3 regions of the Massilimicrobiota sp. An142 genome follow, and region 3 is predicted to be linked to each of the others. Evidence: a T-box and tRNA genes for the amino acid it is inferred to sense, from the RefSeq annotation. Region 3 holds a T-box; the other regions hold tRNA genes.
The links. The T-box of region 3 lies ahead of leuS (leucine--tRNA ligase). A T-box ahead of a tRNA ligase gene usually reads a tRNA of that ligase, here a tRNA-Leu.
Positions count from the first base shown of each region.

Region 1: it has a tRNA-Leu gene. The T-box ahead of leuS (leucine--tRNA ligase) is inferred to sense a tRNA for this amino acid. The anticodon was not compared.
Region 2: it has a tRNA-Leu gene. The T-box ahead of leuS (leucine--tRNA ligase) is inferred to sense a tRNA for this amino acid. The anticodon was not compared.

Region 1 covers NZ_NFLD01000031.1:23,142-27,440, forward strand. Annotated here, with positions in the region: gene B5E87_RS11850 (Tex family protein) at 1-1,767, opposite strand, end outside; tRNA gene B5E87_RS11855 (tRNA-Leu) at 1,819-1,904, opposite strand; tRNA gene B5E87_RS11860 (tRNA-Leu) at 1,917-2,002, opposite strand; gene pepV (dipeptidase PepV) at 2,065-3,435, opposite strand; gene B5E87_RS11870 (NUDIX hydrolase) at 3,535-3,957, shown strand; gene B5E87_RS11875 (cadherin-like beta sandwich domain-containing protein) at 3,968-4,299, opposite strand, start outside.
Region 2 covers NZ_NFLD01000001.1:133,575-137,873, reverse strand. Annotated here, with positions in the region: gene B5E87_RS00725 (RsmF rRNA methyltransferase first C-terminal domain-containing protein) at 1-1,078, opposite strand, end outside; gene B5E87_RS00720 (DNA-3-methyladenine glycosylase I) at 1,161-1,706, shown strand; tRNA gene B5E87_RS00715 (tRNA-Leu) at 1,750-1,834, shown strand; gene B5E87_RS00710 (IS1096 element passenger TnpR family protein) at 2,161-2,991, shown strand; gene rpsD (30S ribosomal protein S4) at 3,280-3,885, shown strand; gene B5E87_RS00700 (septation ring formation regulator EzrA) at 4,042-4,299, shown strand, end outside.
Region 3 covers NZ_NFLD01000002.1:116,882-121,180, forward strand. Annotated here, with positions in the region: gene B5E87_RS01675 (hypothetical protein) at 1-290, shown strand, start outside; gene sspI (small acid-soluble spore protein SspI) at 285-476, opposite strand; gene B5E87_RS01685 (M48 family metallopeptidase) at 536-1,201, shown strand; gene B5E87_RS01690 (TrmH family RNA methyltransferase) at 1,198-1,923, shown strand; T-box leader at 1,969-2,174, shown strand; gene leuS (leucine--tRNA ligase) at 2,210-4,299, shown strand, end outside.

The sequences.
Region 1 (4,299 bases), on a different contig from region 3:
CACATCTTTTGCATGTTTTGTACCAATATCATTTTTTTGTAAATGAAGATATTCTAAAAGATGATTCGCATCATTATAATTATCTGGATGGATACTCGTTTCATCTAATTTCTCATTACCAGATAGAATTCTTAAAAATCCAACAGCCAATTCATATGTTTTTTCTCCAAGTTTTTTTACATTTTTAATTTGTTCACGAGATGTAAATTTACCATTTTCTTCACGATATTTCACAATATTTTTAGCTGTAGACATTGATAAACCAGATACATATTGTAGTAATGAAGGAGACGCTGTATTAATATTAACTCCTACCTGATTGACAACTTTTTCTACCACAAAATCTAACTGTTCTGTTAATTTCTTTTGATTCATATCATGTTGATATTGACCAACTGAAATAGCCTTTGGCTCAATTTTAACAAGTTCTGCTAAAGGATCTTGTAAACGTCTGGCAATAGAAACAGCTGACCTTTCTTCTACCTGATAATCTGGAAATTCTTCCTTAGCAATTGTACTTGCAGAATAAACGCTAGCTCCCGCTTCAGACACGATGACATATTGTACATCTAGATTATATTTCTTAATAAACTGCGCTATAAAGCTTTCTGTTTCGCGACTGGCAGTTCCATTTCCAATAGCAATAATTTCAATTTGGTATTTTTGAATCATAGACAGTAATATTTTTTCATCCTTAGTGTAATCATCTTTAGGTATAGTAATGAAAACTTTATGAATATCTAACACTTTACCAGTTGGATCAATAGCTGCTAATTTACATCCTGTTCTAAAAGCTGGATCAACCCCTAATACATATTTATCTTTCATTGGTGCCTGTAATAAAAGATTTTCCAAATTTACTGAAAAAACATTTAATGCCTGTTCCTGTGCTTTTTCTGTTAATTCATTACGAACTTCTCTTTCTACAGATGGGAAAATCAAACGTTTAAATGCATCTTTAACAGTATCTTCAATAAAGGTATCTAGCGACGATTCACGTCTACGCATAACACCATTATAAATATATTGAATAAAGCGATCTGTATCAATATCAATAGAAACCGTTAATACCTTTTCTTTTTCAGCACGATTAATCGCAAGAATTCGATGTGATGCAATATACTGAACCCTTTCCTGATAATCATAATACATTTCATAAATCCCATCTTCTTGATCAGGATTTTTCTTTTTGACATGAGAAGAGATCATACCTGTCTTATAAATCATATCTTTTGTATATTTTCGATAACGTGGTTCATCACTTATTTGTTCTGCAATAATATCTTTGGCTCCATGAATAGCTTCTTCAATAGTTAATACTTGCTCATTTAAATATTTTTGGGCTTCTTTTTCCAAATCGAAAGTTCTAGGTAATTTTAAAATCGATTGAGCCAATGGCTCTAATCCTTTTGCCTTAGCAATAGATGCCTTAGTTTTCTTTTTCTCTTTAAATGGTCTATAAAAATCTTCAACTTCACTTAATTTAGAAGCATTTAAAATATTATGTTTTAATTCTTCAGTTAATAAACCTTTTTCATCAATTAAACGAATAACATCATCTTTTCGTTCCTGAAGATTGACCTGATATTCATATACTTTTGAAATTTCTCTAATTTGTTCTTCATTTAATCCACCTGTTTTTTCTTTACGATAACGTGCTATAAAAGGAACAGTAGCTCCTTCTTCTAATAAAGATAAAACATTTTGAATTTGTTGTTCTTGAATGGATAATTCTTCAGCCATTTTTTGTATAATTTCTTGATTCATAAAAATCCTCCAATAATAAAAAAACACATTGATAAACAATGCTCAATCAATTGGTGCATCTGATGAGACTCGAACTCACACGGATTAAATCCACTACCGCCTGAAGATAGCGTGTCTACCAATTCCACCACAGATGCGTAAAACAAAAATGGTGCAGGCGATGAGATTTGAACTCACACGGAAATACTTCCACTACCCCCTCAAGATAGCGTGTCTACCATTCCACCACGCCTGCAATTAGTGTTTATATTATAACAAAAATCATATTTCTATGCAATAAGGAATAGAGAATTCACTCTATTCCTTAATCAAATCATAAATAGCTTTTGCATAGATAGCTGTTGCCTTCATTAAATCATCAATAGAAATTTCTTCATTATTTTGATGAATCTTATTATCACTATCTGGGAATTCAATACCAAAAGCAACACAATTAGGCATTGTTTTGGCATATGTGCCACCACCAATAGCCTGTGGTTGATGATTATGATCACCTGTAAATTCAACATAAGCATTATGCAACTTTTGAATCAATTCACTTTGAGGATCTATATATAAAGCTTTTCCTAAATGATGTGTTTCTTTTAATCCATAAATGTTAAGACATTTTTGCATTTTTGCTGTCAACTGTTCATCTGTCACTTCATGAGGAACACGCATGTCTATAATCATATTAACATGTCCATTCTTGTAATTGATAACCCCTAAATTCACTGTTAATGGACCCATTAATCCCGTATAAGCAATACCTAATTTTTCCCCATAACAATCATTATAAAAATATTGATCAATAAATTGAACTAATTGATTTTGTGATATAGTTGATAAATAATGACACATATATACAGCCCCATTAATTCCTAATTCTGGTGTAGAGGCATGAGCAGATTTTCCAATCAAAACAAGTTTTGTATGATTTCCTTCTTCTTCAACATATCCATCTAATTGGTGAGCAGATAAATATTCAGCAAATGATTCTCTATATTGTTTATATGAACCTGTTAAATAAGCTTCACAAACTTCTGGAACAATATTTGCTCTATTTCCAGAATAAAGTCCTATTAAATTATCGTTTTCAATTTCACCAATTATTTTAAAATTAACACCTGCTTTTTCTCCATAGACAACAGGAAATTCTGCATCTGGTGTAAACCCCATTGAAGGATAAGGTTTCTTTGTAAAATAATATTGCATACATTTTGAACCATTTTCTTCATTACATCCAAAAATCACTCTTGTTTTCATTTTTACAGGTAAATTTAATTCATGAATAATTTTAGCAGCATAGTATGCAGCAATGAGTGGTCCTTTATCATCAGCAACTCCTCGCCCATATAACTTTTCATTTTTTAAAGTTGCTGCAAATGGTTCACTGTTCCATCCACTCTCATTGCAAGGCACAACATCCAAATGTCCTAAAATACCAAAAGTTTCTTCTCCCTCCCCTATATCAATATGTCCTGCATAACCATCAACATTTTCACAAACAAATCCATCTCTCTCACCTATTTCTAACATAGCATCTAACGCATCACGACATGCTTTTCCAAATGGTTGTCCTTCGTTAGCTGTTGTTTCATCTAAAATAGATGGTATTTTACATAATGTCTGTATATCTTCTATCATTTTATCTTTTCTTTTATAGACTTCTTCTAAAAAATCAATCATTTTAAAATCACCTCTCAATTATTATAGCAAACATTTTTAATAAAACGATACTTTTTGTAAAAAAAATGATATGATATATAAAATGGAGGGAATAAACATATGGAAAATATCAGATTTCATATTACCGTCAAAGCTATTGTCATTTATCATCAAAAAATCCTGATTCTCAAAAGAGTACGTCCTTCTAGTGATGGACTTGGTTTTTGGGAACTTCCTGGAGGTGGATTAGAATATGGTGAAACACCACACCAGGCTCTTATTAGAGAATTAAAAGAGGAAACAAATTTAGATGTGAGAATCATCAAACCAGTGTATACTTTTACAGCCGTTCGACCTGACTATCAAACCGTTGGTATTGGCTTTTTAGCTATTCCAACCAATGATCATGTTCAAATCTCTCATGAACACACTGAATATCGTTTTGTTTCTAGTGATGAATTACTTAATTATGTTGATCAGAAAATCTATGATGACATTATTACAACACTTAAAGAATATGAATCAATGAATATTGAAGATTAAAAAATCAAGGTTACCCTTGATTTTTTCGTTCATAATAATCTTTTATAGCAGAAATTGATTTCTTTTTAAAACTTATATACATATATCCAAGTACCGCAGTTGATACAACAAATAGAGCTGTTGTTCCAATAAATACATATGTTAATGTATTATCATTTTTTTCTTCAACAGGAGTATATTTTTGTAATGTCCCTTCAGTATCTTCATATGTATATAATTGAGTTTCCCCAGCTTCATTCATTAAATAGACAAGTGTGTAATGTGATAAAGCCTCATCTTCAAATTTCCATCCATTTAATTCAACATCACCAATTTTAATAGTTACTGTTTTTAAATCTTGGA
Region 2 (4,299 bases), on a different contig from region 3:
ATTCCCCTAGATAAAGTCCATTGCGTAAAACACGTATTCCTTGTAAATCAGGGAATTGAGGCATGAGAGCATAAATATGATTATGATTGTCATAAAGATAATCAGGAGTAGGAATGTTGAGATATTTCTGATAAAATTCATCAACCAGTTTTTGATTTTGTTTAGAAATATGAGGTTTCATAGGCTTGTATTTTTTAGATACAGACTGACCATTTTTTTGAATGCAGGCAATGAAATGTCCCTCGCCCTGATAATGATGCGGATATAAACGAACAACTCCATCTAGTCCAATGCCATTAGCCATTCCATGACTTCTTTTGAGTGGCTTTAAACAACAATCATATCGTTCAAGAATATATTTGATCTGTTCTTCATTTTCTTTTGTATTATATGTACAGGTAGAATAAATCAGTGTCCCTCCAGGCTTTAATAATTGCATCGCCTGATCAATCAATTGTCGTTGAATATAGGCACATTCCTGTACTTTTTCAGGAGACCATGTTGTGATAGCTTGTTCATCTTTTCTAAACATTCCTTCACCACTACAAGGTGCATCTAAAATGATTTTATCAAAAAATTCAGGAAGAATTTTTGTAAATTGAATAGGATCACAATTGGTTACAATGGTATTTTTTAAACCAAACCTTTCAATATTTTCAGAAAGAATTTTGGCTCGCAATGTATTGATATCATTGGTAATCATTAAACCTTGAGGACCTAATCGACTAGCTACTGCACAGCTCTTTCCTCCTGGAGCACCACACATATCTAATACATAATCATCTTTTTGGATGTCTAAAAAATGAGCAACAAGCATGGCACTTGGTTCTTGAATATAATACAAACCACAAGAGAAAAAAGGAGATTTTCCTAGTGGGTATTTTTCATAATCAAAATAATATCCATCTGGTACAACTGGATGGGGAGAAATAGCATCCTGATTGAAATAATGTAAACAATCCTTTTTTAAAGGATTTAAATAAAAAGCTTTAACAGGAGGCTTTTGTAATGATTGTATAAAATCATCATATTCATCTTTTAATATTGTTTTCATTTCATTTTTAAATAATTCATTCATTTTGTTCACCAATGCTATTATACAAGTGAAAAATGTCTATGTAAACTAGAAAAGATATGTTAAAATAAGAAACGGTGATGGTATGAAAAGGTGTCAATGGGCATATAATGAGCGTTTAATCGCTTATCATGATCATATATGGGGTATTCCTCAACATGATGAAACGCAATTATATAAAATGTTAGTTTTAGAAGGTTTACAGGCAGGACTGAGCTGGGATATTATTTTAAAAAAAGAAGAATTATATGATAAGGCTCTTGATCATTTTGATTATCATCGCATTGCCTTATATGATTCAAAAAAATATGATGAGTTAATGCAAACAGAAGGATTGATCAAGAACCGTTTAAAAATGAAGGCAATTATAACGAATGCCAAAGCTTTTCTTGAAATTCAAAAACAATATGGAAGTTTTGATTCTTTTATATGGTCTTATGTTGATTTTCAACCGGTTCAACATCATTATCAGACATCACAGGATGTTCCATCAAGTGATGATCTGTCTATACAAATCTCTAAAGATTTAAAAAAACATGGTTTTTGTTTTGTAGGTCCAACAATTATATATAGTTATTTGCAGGCTATTGGTATATATAATGATCATGAAATAAATTGCGATTTTTATTGATTTTTAAAAAGATATGTAATATAATAAATAAGCAATTTGATTTGCCTGAGTGGCGAAACTGGTATACGCACAGCACTCAAAATGCTGCGACCTATGTCATGTCGGTTCGAGTCCGACCTCAGGCACCAATTGAATACAAAGTCATGGAAAAGATTTCTTTTTCATTAACATGAAGGTATCGAACAAGATAAAGAATTTTGTTCGATATTTTTTTATGGCTCAATACATATTTTTATACACAAGATGATGAAATTGGTTTGACTGATAGCTATTTCAAGGATTTTTGCGTGATAGATTTTCATATAAAATTCGACAGGATAAAAGAAAAAATGACTATATTTGATAATATTCTTGCAAAAAAATGACGAAAAAGTGAAGAAAATAGATCAAAAACATATGTTATTCTATAAATATTTTGGAAATATTGTAAAATAAAATCAGGAGGTGTAAAAATATGTTAGAAAATCATATTTTTGAATGTGTTGATCATATTTATGATGATATTATTTTAAATGGATCTGATGAATTAAAAGATATTATTCGTCAATTTGAAGATGTAGCAGGAGATGAAAGTCCTTATTTTTTAAAGAAAGGTATTATGTTAGCCATGACATTATGTTTGAATCAGCTTCAATTTCAGGATGAATTGTTTGAAGGTGTTTTACAGGAATATTTAGAACATATGATGGAAGCCATTCCTGAAATGAAGAAAACAGTTATATGTCGTATTGTGGTTAGAGAGTTAGAAAAGTATATTCATCGCCAGGTACGTATCCCTTATCATATGCCTTTAGATGAATTGGCATATTATATATTAACCATATTTCAGGCAGAGGGTACTCATCTTTTTACATTTATAACTGATCAGGGAAAATTTGGTTGTGATCAATGTGATGAAGAAATGTTAGATGATTATGCATCAGATGTTTTCTTAGATGAACTAGATTTGAAAAAGGGAGATACTTTTTCGTTATGGTATGATTTTGGTGATGATTATATATTTGATATTCAGATTCAAGATATTGAACAACACCCAAATGTACAAACTCTTCATGATATAGAAATTATGGCTGGAGAAGGCTTTGGTATTTGGGAAGATGAACATTCACTTTTGGATATGTATTATCATGATAGACAAGCTTTCGTTGAGCATATTCAAGATTTAGGTTTGAATTTGGATGACTTTATTTTTGAAGCATTTGATGTAGATACTGCAAATGGTGCTTTATTTGATGATTATGAATTTTTAAAACATGCTTATATGTATGATGAATATGAAATGTAATGGTTTGTGTTTTTGAATGGAGACTATAAAAACGTGATTTGAGGATGGAAAATAAAGATAAAATAGATATTCTGTTGATATTGAAAAAAATATTTGACAATATAAAAAAGCTTGTTATAATGTATTAGTGCAATAAATGATAGCAGCACATAGAGGGTTAGCCCATGCGTTTGTGACAAAGGGATGTAGAGTATCTTGCTGCAAAGAGAAATACTTAGTACAAACACACCCTAACTGATCTATGCATGTTATTGTTTTATGCCAAATAAAACAATAGGAGGAAAGAAAATGTCACGTTATACTGGACCACAATGGAAAAAATCTAGACGTTTAGGTTTTTCAACATTAGAAACTGGTAGAGAATTAGCAAGAAGACCATATGCACCTGGTCAACATGGTCAAAAAAGAAAGAAATTAACAGAATATGGATTACAATTAGCTGAAAAACAAAAAGTAAGACATATGTATGGAGTTAATGAAAAACAATTCCATAACACATTCAAAAGAGCTGGAAAAATGGAAGGAGTTACTGGTTACAATTTCTTCTGTTTACTAGAATCTAGATTGGATAATATTGTTTATAGATTAGGTTTTGCAACAACAAGAAGACAAGCAAGACAGTTAGTTAACCATGGACATATTTTATTAAATGGAGTTAAAACTGATATCGCTTCTTGTCAAGTTAAAGTTGGAGATGTTATTTCTGTTAAAGAACGTTCTCGTTCATTAGAAATTATCAAAAACGCTTTAGCTTCTCAAACACATGTACCAGGATTTGTTGAAGTTGATGCTGATAAAATGGAAGGTAAATTCATCAGATTACCTGAAAGATCAGAATTAAATCAAGAAATCAATGAATCACTTATCGTTGAATACTACAACCGTTTAGGATAAGATGATCAATATCAAAGTATTGGACAGTTATTTTGTTCAATACTTTTTTCTTTTGATGGCAGTATATCTCTTGTCTATGTAGGATTTTGGAAAAAGATGATGAAATACCTTTCTATTTATGATAAAATAAAACTTAGGAAAAGAGAGGAATTTTAAATGATGGATAATATTGTGAGATTGATTGAACAAATAGGTATACGTAATCTCATTTTTATAGGTATAGGTATTGTTGCGCTTGTAATACTACTTTTATTTTATAGGGGAATGAGATTAAGAAAATATAGGAAATTAATTGTGGATGTGGAAAATCGCATGAATGGCATTAAATCACTGCCATTACAATATCGTTTAGGAAGAGTCCACAGTATTTCTAAAAATATGCCAGAGGTTCTGGAAAAATATGAAGAATACGCT
Region 3 (4,299 bases):
AAGCTATTCAACGATTATTTTTAGTCAATATTTATACAACATTATATTTTTTATTGTTATGGTTATTGGATTATATGATTTTTGAAATATCAAAAATCATATTTGATACTTATGAAAATATTCTGACATATAAATTTATTCTTGTTTTATGCTTGATTGCGATTATTTTGTTCTTTGTTCCAATGTTGGATTTATTTCAATGGAATTTTATTTTCTTATGTCTGTTTATTGCATTAAGACAAGTGAAACAATTATATATTCATAAAAAAAGACCATCAAATGGTCTATAAAAGAGCACTCAGGCTTTGTAAAAAATGTTGTTTAGAAGTCTGATCCAAAGAATTATAGTATTCTTCAAAAAGAACACCTAAACCAACAAGAATTGTTTCTTCTTGAGAAGCAATACCTTCATCAATCGTTTCTTGGAGTTGTGCTGGAGAAAATCCTTTGAGATTCATTAAAAGTGCTTCACGCATTTTATCAGTCCTTTCTTATATAATATGGGATAAATATTTTGATTTATACAGGGAGTTTTATGAAAGAGTATCAAATCTTATTAAATGGTGAAACGATAACATATCAGTTAACATATAAGTATATGAAAAATATACGTATGCGTGTTAAAGGTGGAATGTTATTTGTCAGTGCACCTTATGGAACACCATTAGAATATATTGAAAAAACAATACAGACTTATCAAAAACGCATACTGAAACAAATCAATGCTTATCAGCCTTATGCTCAATATTGTGATCATGGATATGTCTTGATTTTTAATCAGCGATATCGTATTGTTTTACATGATATAGGAATAAAAAAATGTCAATTTCATCATCGGGATATTTATGTTTATCATCGTGATATACAAACATGTATTGAAAAAATGTGTCGTCAAATATTACATGATTACATTGAAGAGAAAATCATTGCTTATTTAGCTTATGATTTTGATTTAGATATGCCTTTGATTGAGATTAAAAAATATAAGAGTCGATGGGGAAGCTGTTATTATCGTGATCATCGTGTTTCTTTTCATTTAGGACTTATTCATTTGGAAAAAGAACTTATTGATTATGTCATTCTTCATGAACTCGTACACTTTTTACAGCCTAATCACTCTGCTTTGTTTTATCAGGAAATAGCTCAAAGAATGCCTTGTTATAAGGAAATTCAAAAACGTTTAAAGGAGAAGCATACATGATTACATCTATACAAAATGAAACAATAAAAAAAATCATGAAATTGAAACAAAAGAAATACCGTGATTTAGAAGATCAATTTTTAATTGAAGGGTATCATTTGGTTGAAGAAGCTAAAAAAGCCAATTGTATTGAAACAATTATTACAACGCTTCATGAAACATTTGAAGAACCAACGATTTATGTATCTTCCAATGTCATGGAAAAGCTCGCTTTTACAAAGACACCACAACCTATTATGGCCATCTGTCATAAACCACATCATCGTCTTTTCAATACCAATCATCAGCGTTATCTGTTATTGGATAATATTCAAGATCCTGGTAATTTAGGAACAATTATCAGAACAGCATTAGCACTGGGCTATGATCAAATTATCATGTCCTATAATAGTGTGGATTTATATAATGATAAAGTCATTCGTGCAACACAGGGAGCACTTTTTCAAATGTCCATCTGTCAAATGGATTTGATAGAAGCTATCACGTCACTCCAACAAAATGATGTCAGAGTTTATGGAACATCATTACATCAGGCACAACCTATTCATCACTATCAGCCACAAGACAAAATGGCTTTTGTGTTAGGTAATGAAGGACAGGGTGTTTCCCAAGCTGTTTTAGATGCATGTGATGCTCACTTATATATTCCTATTCAAGCCATCGAATCTTTAAATGTTGCGATTGCTGGAGCTATTGTTATGTATCATTTTCCTAAAATTTAAGAAAAGATTTGCAAAATAATAAACATATGATATAATATTCTGTGTTTAGAATCGATGAAAAGGAGTAGTAGTTGTTGATACTTTTTAGAGAGTCTATGGGTGGTGGAAATAGACAGGTTAGACAATGAACTCGCCTTGGAGATACAAAGATGAAAAGAGTAGTCTTTGTCGTTAACTGCGTTAAAGTTTTGAGAGCATATATGGATTCCATATATGAACTAAGGTGGTATCGCGATCAAGTCGTCCTTAGAAGGACGGCTTTTTATATTATAAGGAGGGATAAATGATGCCATTTGATCATCAAGCCATTGAAAAGAAGTGGCAAAAATATTGGGATGAACATCAGACTTTCTATACTGATGTTTGGGATTTTTCAAAACCTAAATACTATGCTTTAGATATGTTTCCATATCCATCAGGACAAGGATTACATGTTGGACATCCTGAAGGATATACAGCAACAGATATTATGTCACGTATGAAAAGAATGCAGGGATATAATGTTTTACATCCAATGGGATTTGATGCTTTTGGATTACCAGCTGAACAATATGCGATTAAAACAGGAAATCACCCTGAAGGATTTACACGTCATAATATTGAAACTTTTACACATCAGTTAAAGATGTTAGGTTTTTCATTTGATTGGGATAAATGTATTTCTACTTGCGATCCTGATTATTATCATTGGACACAATGGATTTTTAAACAACTTTATGAAGATGGTTTAGCTAAAAATGTGGATATTCCAGTAAACTGGTGTGAAGAATTAGGAACTGTTTTAGCTAATGATGAAATCATTGATGGAAAAAGTGAACGTGGGGGATACCCAGTTATTAGAAAGAATATGAAACAGTGGGTTATTGATATTCCTGCTTATGCTGAAAAATTATTGGCTGGTTTAGAGGATGTTGATTGGCCTGAATCTACCAAAGAAATTCAAAGAAACTGGATTGGAAAATCTATTGGTGCTCATGTGCATTTTCAAGTTGATGGACATGATGAACAGTTTACTGTGTTTACAACACGTTGTGATACGCTTTTTGGCGCAACTTATTGTGTGTTAGCTCCTGAACATGAATTGGTAGCTAAGATTACAACACCACAACAAAAAGAAGCGATTGAAGCCTATGTGAAAGTCTGTGCCACAAAATCTGAATTAGAACGTACTGAATTAAATAAAGATAAAACAGGTGTCTTTACTGGTGCTTATGCGATTAACCCAGTGAATCAAAAGAAAATACCTATCTGGATTTCAGATTATGTTTTAGCAGGATACGGAACTGGTGCTATTATGGCGGTTCCTGCTCATGATGATCGTGATTGGGAATTTGCGAATAAATTTGGTCTTGAAATTATTCCAGTGCTTGAAGGTGGAGATGTCACAAAAGAAGCATGGACACAGGATGGAAATCATATTAATTCTGATTTCTTAAATGGTATGAATAAAGAAGATGCCATTGAAACAATGATTCAATGGTTAACTGATCATCATTGTGGTGAAAAGAAAGTGAATTATCGTTTAAGAGAATGGATCTTTGCACGTCAAAGATACTGGGGAGAACCAATTCCAGTGATTAATTTTGATGATGGAACTTCCGTTGCATTATCAGATGATGAATTACCATTGATTTTACCACCATTAGAAGATTACTCACCTTCTAAGAGTGGAGCATCACCATTGGATAAAGCTACAGACTGGGTGAATGTCACTGTGAATGGAAAAGCTGGAAAACGTGAAACAAGTACAATGCCAGGAAGTGCGGGAAGCAGCTGGTATTATATGCGATACATTGATCCACATAATGATCATGCGATTGCTGATAGAAAGTTATTGGATTACTGGTTACCAGTTGATTTATATGTTGGTGGACCAGAACATGCTGTTGGACACTTATTATATTCTCGTATGTGGAATCGTTATTTATATGATAAAGGATATTTGTCACATCCTGAGCCATTCCAGAAATTATATCATCAAGGTATGATTTTAGGAACAAATGGTGAAAAAATGAGTAAATCTAAAGGGAATGTCATTAACCCTGATGATATTGTTCAAACTTATGGGGCTGATACATTAAGGGTTTATGAAATGTTTATGGGACCTTTGGAAGCAAGTAAACCATGGAGTGAAACAGGTGTTGACGGTGCTAGAAAATGGTTGGATCGTGTGTATCGTTTGATTGTAGAATCTGATAAATTAAGTGATGAAAATGATCATTCATTAGACTTTGTTTATCATTCTACTGTCAAAAAAGTCACTCATGATTATGAAACATTAGGATTTAATACTGCTATTTCACAAATGATGATTTTTGTTAATGAAGCTTATAAAGCTAAAACTGTTTATCGTCCATATGCTGAAAACTTAGTCAA